Regions from separate parts of the Mesorhizobium sp. P2_B5 genome, predicted to be linked through region 1. Evidence: predicted binding sites of a transcription regulator. Region 1 holds the regulator's gene; each other region holds the start of a gene.

Region 1 (4,208 bases):
CTCGATCTATCTCGAGGAATTCGCCAAGAAGAACCGCTTCACCGACCTGATCGAAGTCAACATCAACAATCTTGCGGCGGTGCCGTCGATCGTCTTCGGTCTGCTCGGCCTTGCCGTGTTCATCAACTTCCTCGGGATGCCGCGCTCGGCCGCCTTTGTCGGTGGCCTGGTGCTGACATTGATGACGCTGCCGACCATCATCATCGCGACGCGCGCGGCCCTTGCCGCGGTGCCGCCGTCGATCCGCTCGGCAGCGCTTGGGCTTGGCGCCTCGAAGATGCAGATGGTGTTCCAGCACATACTGCCGCTTGCCGCTCCCGGCATCCTGACCGGCACGATTATCGGCCTGGCGCGTGCGCTCGGCGAGACAGCACCGCTGCTTCTGATCGGCATGGTCGCCTTCGTCGCCGACTATCCGAAGACACCCTTCGATCCGGCGACCGCCCTGCCGGTGCAGATCTACATGTGGGCAAACGAGGCCGAACGCGCTTTTGTCGAGCGCATGTCCGGCGCCATCATCATCCTGCTCGTCTTCCTCATGGCCATGAACATCACCGCGATCGTGCTTCGGCGCCGGTTCGAGCGGCGCTGGTAGAAAAAAGGCAATTTGGTATGAACATCATGACCGAACAGTCTCTTGAAAACGCAGTGGGCGATAAAATGAACGCCAAGTCGAACGAAGTCATCAAGATGCGCGGCGACAAGGTCGGCGTGTTCTACGGCGAGAAGCAGGCGCTGTTCGACGTCAATCTCGACGTCCGCCAGAACCAGGTGACGGCGCTGATCGGCCCGTCCGGCTGCGGCAAGTCGACCTTCCTGCGCTGCCTCAACCGCATGAACGACACCATCGATTCGGCGCGGGTGACCGGCAAGATCACGCTCGACGAGGACGACATCTATGACAAGAACATCGACGTCGTCGAACTCAGGGCGCGCGTCGGCATGGTGTTCCAGAAGCCCAATCCGTTCCCGAAGTCGATCTACGAGAACGTTGCCTACGGCCCGCGCATCCATGGGCTGGCCAAGCGCAAGTCCGACATGGACCAGATCGTCGAGTCGAGCTTGAAGAAGGCGGCGATCTGGAACGAGGTCAAGGACCGCCTGCAGGAGCCCGGCACCGGCCTGTCCGGCGGCCAGCAGCAGCGCCTGTGCATCGCGCGCGCCATTGCGGTGTCGCCGGAAGTAATCCTGATGGACGAACCCTGCTCGGCGCTCGACCCGATTGCCACCGCACGCGTCGAGGAGCTGATCGACGAGCTGCGCCAGAATTACACGATCGTCATCGTCACCCACTCGATGCAGCAGGCGGCGCGCGTGTCGCAGCGCACGGCGATGTTCCACCTCGGCTACCTGGTCGAGGAGGGCGCCACCGACAAGATGTTCACCAATCCCGACGACAAGCGCACCCAGGACTACATTACCGGCCGCTTCGGCTGAGCCGTCCAGCGGTTGAATTTTCAGGCACGAGGACCACGATCATGGGTGAACATACCGTCGCCTCCTTCGATGAAGAGTTGGGCCAGATCAGCAAGCTGATCCGCGACATGGGCGATCTGGCCGGGTCGATGGTCAGCGGCTCGACAAAAGCGCTGCTCAATTCCGACAATGCGCTGGCGCAGCGCGTCGTGTCCGACGACGCCATCATGGACGCGCGCCAGCGGGAACTCGACGATCGTGCCATCACGCTCATCGCCAAGCGCCAGCCGATGGCCAACGATCTGCGTGCCGTGGTCGGCTCGATCCGCATGGCCGGCGACCTCGAGCGCATCGGCGATCTCGCCAAGAACATCGCCAAGCGCGTTGGCACCGTGGGCCTCAGCGTCACGCCGCGCGACCTCTCGCATTCCATCGATGCGATGGCGCAGCTGGTGCTGATCCAGGTGCAAGGGGTGGTCGAGGAATATGCCGCCGCGGATGCCGCAGCCCTGGCGAAACTCAGGAATGAGGACGAACGTATCGACGTCAAATACACGTCGGTGTTTCGTGAACTCTTGACCTACATGATGGAAGACCCGCGCAACATCACCGCCTGCACGCATCTCCTGTTCTGCGCCAAGAATCTGGAGCGCATCGGCGATCATGTCACCAACATCGCTGAAAATGCGTATTATGTGCTGACCGGCCAGCAATTGCCCGCCAATCGCCCGAAGCAGGACGAGACGGCGATGGCCACTTCGGCCTGACAAGGGTGAACTGCTGATGATCGCGCCACGCATCATGGTCGTGGAGGACGAGGAGCCGCTGGGCGTTCTTCTCCGCTACAACCTCGAATCCGAAGGCTACCAGGTCGAGGTGGTGACGCGCGGCGATGAGGCCGAAATCCGGTTGCAGGAAAATGTGCCCGACCTTCTGGTGCTCGACTGGATGGTGCCGGCTGTGTCCGGCATCGAGCTCTGCCGCCGGCTGCGCATGCGGCCCGAGACCGAACGGCTGCCGATCATCATGCTGACCGCGCGTGGCGAGGAGAGCGACCGCGTGCGTGGCCTGTCCACCGGCGCCGACGACTATCTGGTCAAGCCGTTCTCGACACCGGAATTCATGGCGCGCGTGAAAGCGTTGCTGCGCCGCGCCAAGCCGGAAGTGCTGTCCAGCGTGCTCAAGGTCGGCGACATCGTGCTCGACCGTGAATCGCACCGCGTCTACCGCAAGAAGAGCGAAATCAGGCTCGGACCGACCGAGTTCCGCCTGCTCGAATTCATGATGCGCCATCCCGGCCGCGTGTTCTCGCGCAGCCAGCTGCTCGACAATGTCTGGGGCGAGACGATCTATATCGACGAGCGCACGGTCGACGTGCATGTCGGTCGACTGCGCAAGGCGGTCAATAATGGCCGCATGCCCGACGTCATCCGCACCATCCGCGGCGCCGGCTACGCCATCCGGGAAGATTAGGCGCGCCGCGCTGTTGCCGGCCCCTCAGGCGACATGCTTGCCCGCTTTCGCCTGAATCCCCGGTGCGAAAATCTCCTGGTCGACGAAGCCGAGCGCGCGCATGGCGCAGCCTTCGCGGATCAGCGGCAGTTCGTTGGGCTCGGTGTCGAAGGAGATCGATTTCGAGTGCTGGCCGCCGGCGGTCTGAGCAATCGCCTCGCGCAATGCCGGTTCGATCAGATCGAACGCGGCGGCGCTGACTCCGACCATGGCGACAGGTGCTGGATCGATCAGCGCGAACAGGCTGCCGAGGCCGAAGCCGAGCGCCTCGCCGGCCTTGCGGTAGGCTTCGCGCTCGGGGCCATCGGTCTCGCGGGCACGTGCGGCGAGCGCCCGCATGTCGGCGTCGCCGACATCGACCGGTTCGGCATCCTCGCTCATCATTTTGGCGCTGCGCCAGATGGCGTAGTTGCCGGCATAGGCCTCCACGCAGCCGCGCCGCCCGCAACGGCACAGCGCGCCGCCGGGCCGATGGATCATGTGGCCGAACTCGCCGCCCGACGAATGGGTGCCGGTGAACAATTCGCCCTTCAGCACCAGCCCCATGCCGATGCCATGCGAGAGCAGGATAGCGATGAAATTGTCGCGGTAGCGCTCAGGCTGGCGCCATTGCAGCGCCACCGCCATCATGTTGCAGTCGTTTTCCATGGTGGCCGGAATGCCGAACTCCGCTTCCAGTATGTCGGCGAAGGCAATGTCGGTCAGCGGCGTGATCGGCGACCACAGCATGGCGCGGGCCTGCGAATCGGTGATGCCCTGGATGCCCATGGCAATACGGGCGACGCTCTGGACATCGAGGTCGGGGTCCTCGATCCGGCGCCGGACAATCGCTACGCATTCGCCGATCAGCTCGTCGCGCGGCATGGTCAGCGTGTCCAGCCGACGCTGCTCCTCGGCGATCACATGGCCGGCATAGTCGATGACGGTGACGGAGAGGAAGTTCAGCGACAGCACCACGGTCATCACCGCGGCGGCTTCGGGGTTGAGCGCAAGGCCAACCTGCGGCCGGCCGCGCTTCAGCGCACCCGTCTCGCCGGGTTTGCTCTCGGCCAGGATGCCTTCGGCAATCAAATCCGAGGAGATCGCCGATATGGTCGAGTGGCTGAGGCCGGTGGTCGCCGCAATCTCGGTCCGCGACGGCTGGCCGGCCCGGCGCACGGCCGAAATCACCATCGCGCGGTTGCGACGGCGCAGATCATCGTGGCGGATTCCAACCGACATCGTTTTTGTTTTCCTCCCGGACCTCCTCGCGCCTCATGATAGTGGAGGCATTTGGTGGT
Region 2 (4,208 bases), on a different contig from region 1:
ACCCAGGCCGAGGGCTGGGAACTGCAGGCGATCGCCTCCTCGGTGATCGGCGGCACCTCGCTGTTCGGCGCCGTCGGCTCCGTGCACGGGCCGCTGCTTGGCGCCTTCATCCTCGCCACCATCAACAACGGCGCCAACCTCTTGAACGTCAACGCCTTCTGGCAGCGCATCATTACCGGCGCGCTGATCATCATCATCGTCTATTTCGACGGCCTGCGCCGTCGCGGCAAATAGTCCTCCCTGACCTTTTCGCCGGTCCGCTCGACGGACCGGCGCCTTTTTTGAACACTGGAATTGCTGAATGAAAGCCGTCGTTTGCCGCTCGCCTGGCGACCTTGTCCTGGAAGACCGCGCCGCACCAGGCGCACCACCTGCCGGCTGGGCGCTGATCGCGGTCAGCCATATCGGCATATGCGGTACCGACTACCACATCTTCGAGGGCAAGCACCCGTTCCTTGCCTACCCCCGCATCATGGGCCACGAAGTGTCGGGCACCATCGTCGAGGCCGGTGAAGGCGTCGAACTCGCCGTCGGCGAGCCCGTCATCATCAACCCCTACCTCGCTTGCGGCAAATGCATCGCCTGCCGGCAGGGCAAGCCGAATTGCTGTGTGCGGATCGAAGTGCTCGGCGTGCATCGCGACGGCGCCATGGCCGAGCAGATCCTGGTGCCGGCACAGAATCTTTATCCGGCAAACGGCCTGTCGCTGGCCGATGCCGCTGCCGTCGAATTTCTCGCGATCGGCGCGCATGCCGTGCGCCGTGCCCGCGCTGAACCAGGCGCCCGCACGCTGGTCATCGGCGCAGGGCCGATTGGGCTTGGCACGGCGATCTTCGCCCGCATTGCAGGGCTCGATGTCAGCCTGCTCGACATGAGCACGGAGCGGCTGGATTTTGCCAAAGGCGAACTCGGCTTCGCCACGCTCGACGGCTCGCAAAAGGCGGCAGCCGAACTGGTGCGCGATGCAACCGGCGCCGAAGGCTTCGACGTGGTTTTCGACGCCACCGGCAACACCGCCTCGGTGCAATCTGCCTTCGCCCACGTCGCGCATGGCGGCACGCTGGTTCTGGTCAGCGTCGTCAAGGACGACATCGTCTTTTCCGACCCCGAATTCCACAAGCGCGAGATGACCTTGGTCGGCAGCCGCAATGCGCTCAAGGCCGACTTCGACCACGTCGCCGCCTCCATCCGCAACGGCGCCGTGCCGCTGGCGAAACTCGTCACCCATCGCACGACGCTGGCCGGCACGCCGTACGATCTCGCCCGCTGGGCGCATGAGAAATCCGGGCTGATCAAAGCTGTGATCGAGGTGGGGTAGGGCCAGCAGGCGGGCTTACAGCGCCGACAGTTTCAGCTCCACCCGCTCCGCCGGAAACCGCGTTTCGGAGAACTGGACCGGTCGGCCATCCGTCGTGACATTGACGGCGACGGCGACCAGCACGATGGCCCCCGGCTGCAGGTTGAGGTCGGCAAGGTCGGCGGCATCGGCATGGCGTGCCGACAGCACCGTCGATTGCCTGAGATAATCATCCACGCCGAAACGCCGAAGCGAGGCGGTGATCGAACCGGTCTCCGCCATCACGGCATCGATGCCTGCGAAGCGCTTGGCCTCGTACCAGCTGGCAGCGCGCGACACCGGCCGGCCGTCTGCTTCGCCGCGCGTCTCCAGCCGGATCACCTCAGTGCCCCTCACAAGCCCAAGCCCGTCGGCGACGCGCTGGCTGGCCGGTTCGACCGCTGATGTAAGCAACACGATGTGCCGTTCCGAAGTCTGTCCTTGCAGACCCGTCGAAAACCGCGTCCGGGCACCGATCGGATAGGACAGCCGCTTGCGCGACAAGACGAAGGTGCCGCGCCCCTGCTCGGCCCGCAGCACGCCTTCCTGAACCAGCGTTGATATGGCGCTGCGCACCGTGTGGCGGTTGACGCCGTAGCGTTCGGCCAGCGCCACCTCTGGCGGCAACGCGGCATTCTCGGCAAAATCGCCGGCGGCGATCGAATGCAGGATCTGGTCGGCGATCTGCCGCCACAATGAGACGCCGCTGCGCCGTTCAATGCTGCTCGCCATCTGTTGCCCGGCCATTTTTGCCCCGATCACGCCCATGTCATCCACCAGTCATGGACACGGGTTAGATAATAGGTATAATTTGTATAGTTGTCTATATCACTAGACAAATTTTACACATTCAGGGAGTTGGTGCATGCGAGGACAGGAAGCCCGCGACCAGGCCGAGCGCAAAGCCCTCATGGCGACGCTGGCGCAGGCGAGCGGCGACGATGTAGCCCGGCTCTGGGACGAGGCCGGTCTGACCTCGGAGGCCGAGCTTCTGCGCGGGCCGGAAACTGGACTGGTCACGGTGCGTGGCCGCATCGGCGGCGGGGGCGCGCCCTTCAATGTCGGTGAAGCCACGGTCACCCGCGCCACCGTGCGGCTCCCCTCCGGGCAGGTCGGCCACAGCTACATGCTCGGCCGCGACCGGAAGAAGGCGAAGCTGGCGGCGATCGCCGACGCGCTCTGGCAGGACCCAGCCCAGCGCCATACGGTCGAGACAGCGCTGGTGGCGCCGTTGCGGGTCGCCCAAGGCGAGGCACGCGAGAAGCGCCGGGCCGAGACGGCAGCAACGAAAGTGGATTTCTTCACCATGGTGCGCGGAGAAGACTGATGGACATCGCAACACAAGCAATCGACGGCGGTTTCGCCGACCCGGTGTTCAACGCCCAGACCGTCTTCCGCGCCGTCATGGACGCCATGGCACGGCCTGGCAGCGTGCAGCCTCTGCCGGTCTTCGCCCGCCCGCCGGCGCCGCTGTCGGTCACCGCCGGCGCCATCGCGCTGGCGCTGTGCGACAACGACACGCCGCTCTGGCTCGACCCTGCTCTGCAGGCGTCCGCGGCGGTCAAATCCTGGCTCGGCTTCCACACGGGTGCGCCGCTTGCCAACACGCCGGCCGATGCGCATTTCGCCTTGATTGCCAACCCGGCGGAGATGGCGGCGCTCGACGGCTTTTCGCAAGGCACGCAGGACTACCCCGATCGGTCGACGACGCTGATCCTGCAGGTCGGCAATCTCGTCTCTGGCGCGCCGCTGCTGCTCGAAGGTCCCGGCATCGAAACCACCGCGACCATCGCGCCGGCGCAGATGCCGCGGCACTTCGTCGAACAGTGGAAGCAGAACATCAGCCGGTTTCCGCGCGGCGTCGACATCATCCTGGCGGCGCCCGACGGCGTCGCCTGCCTGCCGCGCACGACACGCATCAAGACGATGGAGGCGTAAAAATGTATGTCGCGGTAAAAGGCGGTGAAGCCGCTATCGCCAATGCCCACAGCCTGCTCGCCGACCGCCGGCGCGGCGACCGTTCGGTGCCGGCACTGCGCCTCGACCAGATCGTCGAGCAGCTGGCGCTCGGCGTCGACCGGGTGATGAGCGAAGGCTCGCTTTACGACCGTGAACTGGCCGCGCTCGCCATCGTCCAAGCGCGCGGCGACATGATCGAGGCGATCTTCCTGGTGCGCGCCTACCGCACGACGCTGCCACGCTTCGGCTACAGCAATCCTATCGACACCGGCGCGATGCTGGTCGAGCGGCGCGTGTCGGCGACCTACAAGGATTTGCCCGGCGGCCAGTTGCTTGGGCCGACCTTTGACTACACCCACCGGCTGCTCGACCCCGAGCTTGCCGCCGGCGCCGATGTCGCCGAGCCGTTGCAGCGCGTTGGTGAAGCGGAGGCGATGCCGCGCGTTTCGGCGATCCTTGCCCGCGAAGGCCTGATCGAGCCGGACGGCGAGATGCCGCAGGACCATGTTCCCGGCGACATCACCCGTGAGCCGCTGGAATTCCCGATGGCGCGCGACATCCGTCTGCAGGCGCTGTCGCGCGGCGATGAGGGTTTCCTGCTGGCGCTCGGCTATTCCACCCAGCGCGGCTATGCCCGCAACCATCCCTTTGTCGGTGAGATCCGCATCGGCGAGGTCGAGCTGGAGCTCGACGTGCCGGAACTGCCCTTCGCCGTGCCGCTCGGCTCGGTCCGCGTCACCGAATGCCAGATGGTCAACCAGTTCAAGGGTTCGGCCAAGGCACCGCCGCAGTTCACCCGTGGTTACGGCCTCGTCTTCGGCCAGAGCGAGCGCAAGGCGATGGCCATGGCGCTGTGCGACCGGGCACTGCGTGCCACCGAACTCGGCGAGGATGTCGTCGCCGCCGCGCAGGA
Region 3 (4,208 bases), on a different contig from region 1:
ATGATGGCGGCGATCGGGCCGGTCGAGACGATGGCTGCGAACAGACCGGCGATGACGATCTCCGGAAAGGCGCGCAGCAATTCCATGAAGCGCTTGACCACGAGCCGCAGCACCGGGTGCGGCGTCAGGTTGCGCGCGGCGATGAAGGAAAATGGCACGGCGAAGATGAAGCCGATAAAGGTCGAGACCAGCGCCACGTTGAGCGTGGTCAGCATCAGCTCGAAATATTCGGGGATGTAGAAGCCGCCCCAGACATAGACGCGGCCGAGCGGGAAGTTGAACTCCTGGGTGCCGGTGTCATGCGGCGAGGCGATGTCGAACACCGCGCGCCAGACATCGTTCCAGTCCTTGGGGATCAGCCAGCTCAGGAAGTCGAGTATATGCGGCAGCCGGTCCCAGAAGTGGCCGGCATTGGCCTCGTCGGCGAACCACATGCTCGACAGCGTTGCCGCCAGCAGAAGGCCGATGCCGAGGATCGTATAAAGCCGTCGCAACGATATCTGGCGCTGCCAGGCGTTGGCTACCTGCAGAGTCGCGTCGGAGCGGGCTGTCGCTGACATGGTCATGATCGGGACATGCAAAAAGGGCGGCGCATCAAACGCCGCCCTTTCTGATTTTGCCGTTAGCCGCCGATGGCTGCCTTACGGGCTTCGACGATGACGTTGTAGAAGTCAGGCTTGACCGGTACGTAGCCGGTGAAATCGCCGCCTTCGACGCCTTCGAAGCAGGCCTTGTCCTTGGTCGGCAGGGCGGTGAAGAACGCAGTCAGCTTGGCGGTCATGTCGTCGCCCAGCGCCGTGCGCACGACCAGCGGGCCGTTCGGGATCAGGCCCGAGCGCCAGACTTCGACGAAGTCGTTAGGGTCGACGGCGCCCTTGGCGGTTACCTTGTGGAAGGTGCCGGAGGTGTAGCCGTTCTTGAAGTCGCCGATGCCCGAGGAATCGTCAACGGCAACGTCGACCTTGCCGTCGCGGACGGCGAGGATGTTGTTCTCATGGCCGCCATTGAACTGAGTCGAGGCGAAGAAAGCGTCGTTGGAAGCGCCGGTGTCCTTCGGGATCTGGGTCAGCGGGATCAGGTAGCCCGAGGTCGAATCCGGATCGGCATAGCCGAGCTTCTTGCCCTTGGCCGACTTGATGTCGGTGATGCCCGAGGACTTCAGCGCCAGGCCGATCGAATAATAGCCGGTGGCGCCGTCGGTCTGCTGGGTGGTGAGGATCGGGGTGACCGCCTTCGGGTCCTTGATGTAGACGCTGGCATAGCCGGAAGCGCCGAGTTCGGCGAAGTCGAGCGTGCCGCCGAGCAGGCCCTGGATGACGCCGTCATAGTCGGCGGCCGGGAACAGCGACACTTTTTCGAAGCCGAATTCGGTCTTCAGATGGTCGGCCAGGCACTGGTAGTTGCGCAGACGGTCGGTTTCGTTCTCGCCGCCGAGGATGCCGACGCGGAATTCCTTCATGTCGGCCGCATGAGCAGCGCTGGTCGCCATGGCGAGCACCGATATGGCGCTGAAAACCATCTTCCTGAACATTTTATCTCTCCTGTAGGTTCCGGCCCCGCGCCGGCAGCGTTCTTGATTTTGACAGATGCCCTTGACGCGGGCTGACGATCCCAGCCGCTCAGTATCCCGGGAATGCCGGCTCGAGCGGGCTGGCGGATGCTTCGATCTTTTGCTTGTAGGCGATGCTGGTCGAGGTGATGGCCTCAGAGATTTCAGCGCCATTGCTGTCGGCGCCGTAGACCTGGCGCACGGCTTCGCGGTTGAGCTCTTCCGGCGCGCCGTCGAAGACGACCTTGCCGGCGGCCATGCCGATGATGCGGTTGCAATAGGCACGCGCGGTGTCCAGCGTGTGCAGGTTGGTGACGACGGTGATGCCCTCGCGCAGATTGATGTCCTGCAGCGAGTCCATCACCACCTTGGCGTTGAGCGGGTCGAGCGAGGCGATCGGCTCGTCGGCGAGCAGCACCTTGGGCTGCTGCATCATGGCGCGGGCAATGGCGACACGCTGCTGCTGGCCGCCGGACAGCGTGCCGGCGGGCTGAAGTGCGGTGCGGGCGATATCGAGGCGTTCGAGCGCCGCGACCGCCTCGGCGCATTCGGCGCGGGTAAACATGCCGAGCAGATTGGAGACGGTCGAACGGTGATTGAGCCGGCCAAGCAGAACGTTGGTCAGGACGTCGAGGCGCGGCACAAGGTTGAACTGCTGGAAGATCATGGCGCAATCGCGCTGCCAGCGCCTGAGTGGCGAGCCGCGCAGCTGGGAAACCTCGGCGCCGTCAAAAAAAATCGACCCCTGGCTGGGGTCGATGAGACGGTTGATCATGCGAAGAAGGGTGGACTTGCCGGCGCCGGAACGACCGATGATGCCGACCATCTGGCCCTGCGGGATCGACAGGTCGATGGCGCTGACGGCGGTGTTCTTGCCAAATCGGCGGGACACGCCGCGGATTTCGAGCGTTGCTGACATGGCGTAACTTTCAGTCCGGTCGCAGTTTGAAGGTCTGTTAACCCTCGCTAGCGCAGCCGCATGAACCTGCGGTGTCGGATTGATGTCAGTTTTGTTACCGCCCACAGACCCGTGCGCCGGAGAAGGTGCCGGTGGTCAGCCCAGCACCAGCAACTCCTCGAAATGCTTCATGTCCTTGAAGTTGCAGAAGGCCGGCGGCTGCAACTCGATCACCGGCGCCCTGCGGGCGAACTCGGCGAGACTGTCGTCGAAGAAGTCCTGCCAAGCGGCGGCCCTGTCATCGGCGAGGCGCTGGATCTGGTAGGCAAAGGTGATGTGGAAGGTGTAAGCGTCGTGATCGGGGTGGCGGTAGCCGAACGGCACCGACAGCGCGTCGCGCCATGCGCTCATGACGCGCCGGTCCTCCTCCGTCGCGCCGGCAACGGTGAGCCCGGTCGGCACGACTTCGATCACCTCGACCTTGAATGGGCCGCGGCCCCGGAAGCCTTTCAAGCGCTCCAGATAGAGGCTGGTCATGGCGTCGATGCTGGTGTCGAGCGGCACGTCCTGCGGCCAGTAAGGCAGGCGGCGGCGATATTCGATGATGCCCTGGAACAGCGTCATGTGCAGGCTGGAGATGGGCGTGAAGGCCAGCCGGTCGGCATCCGGCATGGCGCGCATGCGCTCGCGCACCTCGATGACAACAGCTTCGGAAGGCGACCCGTTGACGAGATGGCTGACGACCGTATTGCCGGGCTCGAGAAGAAAATTGCCCGCTGTGTCGTAGCGTGTACCCAGGTGCACCGGAGGCTTGGGGTTGGTGCCTTCGAAAAAGCCGGCGAGCGAGGGTCTGATGGTTTGAGGCATTGCGATCTCCAAGGGAAGACCGCGTCTTGCCCCGAGTCCTGTGTCAGGGATGTGAATCGGGCCGGTCTTATGACGATGATGTGATCGGCTATCCGCCGTATTTTTCCAAGAAAGCCTCAGCCCCTAGCTCGCGAAAATCGTCGAGCGCGGCGCGCAGCCTGGTATGATCCCAATCCCACCATGCAAGCGCCTGGTAACGTTCGGCGGTGCGGCGATCGAAGCGTTCGCGGATCGGTTTTGCCGGCACACCGCCGACGATGGTGTAGGGGGCGACATCCTTCGACACGACAGCGCCGGCGCCGACCGCGGCGCCGTCGCCGACAGTCACGCCGGGCAGGATGGTCGAGCCGTGGCCGAGCCAGGTGTCGTGGCCGATGGTGACGCGCTTGGCACGCCGCTGGGCGAAGAATTCGCTCTCATGCTCAGCGTCGTCCCAATAGTCGGAGGCGCGGTAGGTGAAGTGATGCAGTGTCGGCCGCCAGGTCGGGTGGTTGGTGGCGTTGATGCGCACACTTGCTGCGATGTTGGAAAACTTGCCGATCGTCGCGCACCAGACGGCGCAGTCCTGCATCATGTAGGAATAGTCGCCGAGGATGCTCTCGGACACCCGGCTGCGGTCGGCGATCTCGGTCCAGCGGCCCAATGTCGAGTTTTCGACCTGCGCCGTTTCGTGGACGAATGGCGCCTCCGACAATTTCCTGCTCATGCGGCGATTATTCCGGCGGCGAAAGAGGTAACGTCGATGATGCGATCGGCGACGGCATCACGGACATCCAGGTCATGGAAGATGCCGAGCAAAGCGACGCCCTGCGCCTTCTTGGCGGCAATCAGCGAAACAACCACGTCGCGGTTTTTCGCATCGAGCGAGGCGGTCGGCTCGTCGAGCAGCAGGAC
Region 4 (4,208 bases), on a different contig from region 1:
CGGACGTGGCGCCGCCGCCGGTGGAAGCGCCGCCGCCGCCAAGCGATTCGGCTTTCGGCGCTGCCGAAAGCATGTACGCGGCACGCGTCGACGAGGGCTATCAACTGCCGGCGATCCCGATATCCAAGCTCGATCCGAAGTTCGTGCGCCAGATCGTGACCGACCCGACCGGCGAAAAACCGGGCACCATCGTCGTCGATACGTCGGAGCATTTCCTCTATCTGGTGCGCGATGGCGGCAAGGCGATCCGTTACGGCGTCAGCCTAGGCAAGGCCGGGTTCGGCTGGACCGGCAGCGCCGTGGTCCAGGCGCGCAAGAAGTGGCCGGTGTGGACGCCGCCGCCGGAAATGATCCAGCGCCGCCCCGAACTGGCGAAATACAAGGACGGCATGCCGCCGGGACCGCAGAGCCCGCTCGGCGCCCGCGCGCTCTATCTCTTCCGCGACGGCAAGGACACGATGTACCGGCTGCATGGCACGCCGGAATGGGATTCCATCGGCAAGAACGCGTCGTCGGGCTGCGTGCGCTTCATGAACCAGGACATCATCGACCTCTACAGCCGGGTCAACGGCGTAACCCAGGTCCACGTGCGCGCGAACTTCTCGATCGCTGGGGAGAGCTCCGCCGTGTCGAACAGGACCGCCGAGCCGATCGATGCCGGCGTGCCGAGGGATGCGGAGATCCTGAAATAGGACATCAACGGTTCGCTGATCGCCGACAAAAAAGCGGAGGCGCCCGGGTACCTCCGCTTTTTGTCTGTTGTATACGACTACTTCTTGGCGAGGCCCGGCAGCGTGACCTGATAGACCAGGAACATGGTGTCGACATCGGCGCCGTCCTCGGCCTTGTAGGGCGCGCCGACCTGGAAGCCGTCCTGGGCGAGGAAGTCGTTGTCGTTGCCGACGAACAGGAAATAGTCGTCGGGCAGCGCCGGATCGAGCACGCTGACCACCGACATTGCCTCCCACTTCTCCGACAGGTTGTTCTTGTCGTTCGGCTTGCCGTCATGCAGGCCGAAGCGACCGAGTTCCTTGTTGTCGTTGATGTCGATGAACGGCGTCAGCTTGGCCGGCGTCACCGAGGGGTCGAGCACGCCCTTGGGCGCCACAGGCTTGTCGGCGGCATCGAAGGCGCCGCCGGCAATGTCGGTCGCACCAGAGACGTCGACGACGAAGATCTGGCGCACCAGCGAGGTGTCGCCCTTCACGCCCTGGCCGCTGCCGCTGTCGCGCGCCAGCATCAGGAAGGTTTTGTCGGACAGCGCCACGATCTCGCTCTGCGCGGCGACCTTGGTCTTGCCCTTGTCGTCCTTGAACACAGGCAGCGGTATGACATATTCGTGCGCCTGCTTGAGATGGGCCGGGTCGGAGGCGTCATAGACCAGGGCGCGGGTGTTCTGGCGCGTCGCACCGGAATCGCCGCCATCCTGGCGCGGCGCCGACTGCAGCACCGCGATCAGCGACTTGCCGTCCGGCGTCAGCGCCATGCCTTCGAGGCCCTGGTTGTTCTGGCGGCCGGTCTCGGGATCCTTCGGATCTGGCTCGGCCGCGCCGGGGCCTGGATTGTCGGAGGCGAAGTTCGGCGTGCCCTTGCGCATCGGTACCAAGGCCGCCGGCGGCTGCGTTGCCGACAACAAATGGCCCTCGGCCGAGAAGCGGTAGATGTTGGGGCCGTATTCATCCGAGATGAACATGGTGCCGTCGGGCAGGCGGGCGATCGCCTCATTGTCGAGCGCCAGCTTGCCGTTGGCTTCGGGGAGGATCGGCAGGTCGCCGCTTGCCGCGCGCACGCCATTCGACGGATCAAGACCGGTGGCGTCGGCGCCCTTGTCATCGGTCAGCAGCAGGGAATCGGCAAGCGTCGCCTTGACGCCGGTCTGTTCCTGGCCGGCGGCGGGCGTGGCGCCCAGCGCGGTCGGCGTGAGCTCGATACGAATAGTGTTGAGGCGCGGCCGGTAGTCGGTGGTGCCGACGACATTGTAGCCACGGTCCGGCAGCAGCCACAGCGAACCCTTGTAGCCGTTGGCGTCATGCGTCCAGCTTGCGGCGTCGATCGACATGCCGGAGCCGGAGCCGAAGGTCTCGCCGAACTTGTCCTTCAGGTCGGCCGGGAGGCGACCGACGCCGACCAAGCCCTTGTTGACGAAGCTGACACCGCCAACGGTGGCGGTGCTGTCGGCAAGGGCAGGGGTCAAAGCGGTAAACAGCGCCAACGCGACGCCGAGCGACAGGGTTCGGTGCGAGATTTTCATGGAGATCCTCTTTATGACAAGCCTTCAAGCGGCCGAGACTGCAAAGGGCTCCGCGTCGCATCGACGATGTCGCCCCCCGCAAAGCGGTCTAGGACGCGAACATGATACTTGCGTGACAAGGCGTTCTGCCGGCCATTGGCATTCGGTGCTTGCCGTGCAGAAATGGCTGCATGCAGGAAACACTCATCGCGGTGGCCGTTTTCCTCTGCCTGATGGCGGCGCCGCTGGTCAGCATGGCTGTCTATGGCAAATTGCCCGCGCATCACCGCGAGGACGACACCAACAATGTGGTACGGCTGGCCGCCAACCTGTTCGTCGTCATGACCTCGCTGGTGCTTGGTCTCATGATCAACTCGGCCAAGAACACTTTCGAGTCGATCGACCGCAACGTGCACACATATGCGACCGAGTTGATCCTTCTCGACCGGTCGCTTCGGCAATATGGGCCCGAGACCGCCGAGGTCCGTCAGCCGCTGGTCGCTTATGTGCAAAGACAGACCAACAACTGGACAGAAGCCAACGAAACACCCCTCGTCGCCAACCGGCTGTCTGAACGTCTGTTGACCGAGATCAGCACACGATTGACCGCTCTGCAGCCTGCTGACGCAGCGCATGGTTCCCTGCTGGAGGACGCCCACCAGCATCTGCAGAAGGTGGTGGAACTGCGCTGGGCTTTGATCGAGCAATCGGAAGGTACCATCCCGCGGCCGCTGATCGTTATGCTCGTTGCCTGGCTGGTGCTGATCTTCGCCAGTTTCGGTTTCAGGGCGCCGCGAAATGCCATCACCATAGAGACGTTCGTGGTGTCGGCAGCGCTGATTGCCGGAGCGCTTTACCTGATCCTCGACATGGATGTGCCGTTCTCCGGCCCGATCCAGATTTCGTCGGCGCCTTTGCAGAGGGCTTTGGTCGAATTGCAGCAGTGAGGCGGAACCCGCGGCGCTCCAACGCATTCCTGGATACGGCTGGATTTGCCGGTCCATTTTCGGGAGGGCGACATGGGTTTCGATCAGTATCACGAGCCGCCGGAAGAATTGACGCAGAAGGTGCGGACCTTCGCCCGCATGATCACTTCGCTGATTGAGGAGGCGGAGGCGATCGGCTGGTACGAACAGCGCATGTCGGTGGAAAAGGACCCGCAGGCCAAGGCGATCATGAAAAACGCGCAAGGCGAGGAGTTCAAGCATTTCGGCATGGATCTCGAATTCCTGCTGCGCCAGAAGAAAGACTGGCGGGCGGAGCTGAAGGAAATCCTGTTCACCACGGGCGACATCGTCAAGGCCGGCGAGAAGGGCGAGAAGAAGGTGGATTGAGGCCGACCGACCTACATCCCGCGGCGGATCAATCGCTGTCGCGTGCGATCAGTTCCAGCGGCCAGACTTCGCGGATGATGCGTGTGCCTTCGGGGCCGGCGAAGGCGGGGAGCGAGGCCAGCAGCATTTCGGCCAGCCGCCGGCCCATGGGCTCCAGCGACGGACGGAAGGCGGTCAGCGCCGGCGAAAAGTAGCGGCAAAGCGGCGTGTCGACGATGACGATCACCGCGATGTCGTGGCCGGGCCTGATGCCCATCTCGGCCAGTGCCTTGCAGCCGCCGAGCGCCATTGCGTCATTGTTGAAGATGATGGCTGTGGGCCGGTCCTTGGAGAGCATCACGCGCGGCGTCACCTGGTAGCCTCCGGCCTCGTTGATGAAGCCGTCGGCGATCAGGCCGGGGTCGACTTCGATGCCGTGCCGCTTCAGCGCCTTGCGGTAGCCGTCGAGGAACAGGTAGCCGAAGTTGAGATCAAGCGAAGGGCGGATGGCGGCAATGCGGCGGTGGCCGCGCGCGACCAGCCGGCCGACGGCTTCATCACCCGCCCTCTCGAAATCGATATCGAGCGAAGGGTAGGTGTCGTCGCCGGATTGACTTCGGCCAAGCGTGGCGAAGGGAAAGCCGGCCTTGCTGAGATAGTCGATC

The links. The regulator PhoB, encoded in region 1, activates phosphate uptake and scavenging genes when phosphate is short. The targets are predictions, from matches to a motif close to TGTCATNNANCTGTCAT.
Region 2: phnF (phosphonate metabolism transcriptional regulator PhnF) is a predicted target of PhoB. The motif match lies at 2,104-2,120, and genes of this name have one in related genera.
Region 3: phnC (phosphonate ABC transporter ATP-binding protein) is a predicted target of PhoB. The motif match lies at 2,540-2,556, and genes of this name have one in related genera.
Region 4: AC1D1N_RS08795 (esterase-like activity of phytase family protein) is a predicted target of PhoB. The motif match lies at 2,353-2,369, and genes of this name have one in related genera.

The regions. Positions count from the first base shown of each region.
Region 1 covers NZ_JBFUDJ010000001.1:99,533-103,740, reverse strand. The annotation lists gene pstA (phosphate ABC transporter permease PstA) at 1-595, shown strand, start outside; gene pstB (phosphate ABC transporter ATP-binding protein PstB) at 613-1,437, shown strand; gene phoU (phosphate signaling complex protein PhoU) at 1,479-2,183, shown strand; gene phoB (phosphate regulon transcriptional regulator PhoB) at 2,200-2,889, shown strand; gene AC1D1N_RS00495 (ROK family protein) at 2,914-4,149, opposite strand.
Region 2 covers NZ_JBFUDJ010000016.1:81,026-85,233, forward strand. The annotation lists gene AC1D1N_RS30375 (ABC transporter permease) at 1-234, shown strand, start outside; gene AC1D1N_RS30380 (zinc-binding alcohol dehydrogenase family protein) at 302-1,318, shown strand; gene phnF (phosphonate metabolism transcriptional regulator PhnF) at 1,334-2,083, opposite strand; gene phnG (phosphonate C-P lyase system protein PhnG) at 2,202-2,663, shown strand; gene phnH (phosphonate C-P lyase system protein PhnH) at 2,663-3,274, shown strand; gene AC1D1N_RS30400 (carbon-phosphorus lyase complex subunit) at 3,277-4,208, shown strand, end outside.
Region 3 covers NZ_JBFUDJ010000016.1:87,614-91,821, reverse strand. The annotation lists gene phnE (phosphonate ABC transporter, permease protein PhnE) at 1-566, opposite strand, end outside; gene phnD (phosphonate ABC transporter substrate-binding protein) at 623-1,531, opposite strand; gene phnC (phosphonate ABC transporter ATP-binding protein) at 1,620-2,468, opposite strand; gene AC1D1N_RS30425 (DUF1868 domain-containing protein) at 2,604-3,314, opposite strand; gene AC1D1N_RS30420 (DapH/DapD/GlmU-related protein) at 3,403-4,020, opposite strand; gene phnL (phosphonate C-P lyase system protein PhnL) at 4,017-4,208, opposite strand, start outside.
Region 4 covers NZ_JBFUDJ010000002.1:466,520-470,727, reverse strand. The annotation lists gene AC1D1N_RS08800 (L,D-transpeptidase) at 1-692, shown strand, start outside; gene AC1D1N_RS08795 (esterase-like activity of phytase family protein) at 770-2,251, opposite strand; gene AC1D1N_RS08790 (bestrophin-like domain) at 2,422-3,177, shown strand; gene AC1D1N_RS08785 (ferritin family protein) at 3,250-3,564, shown strand; gene AC1D1N_RS08780 (LacI family DNA-binding transcriptional regulator) at 3,593-4,208, opposite strand, start outside.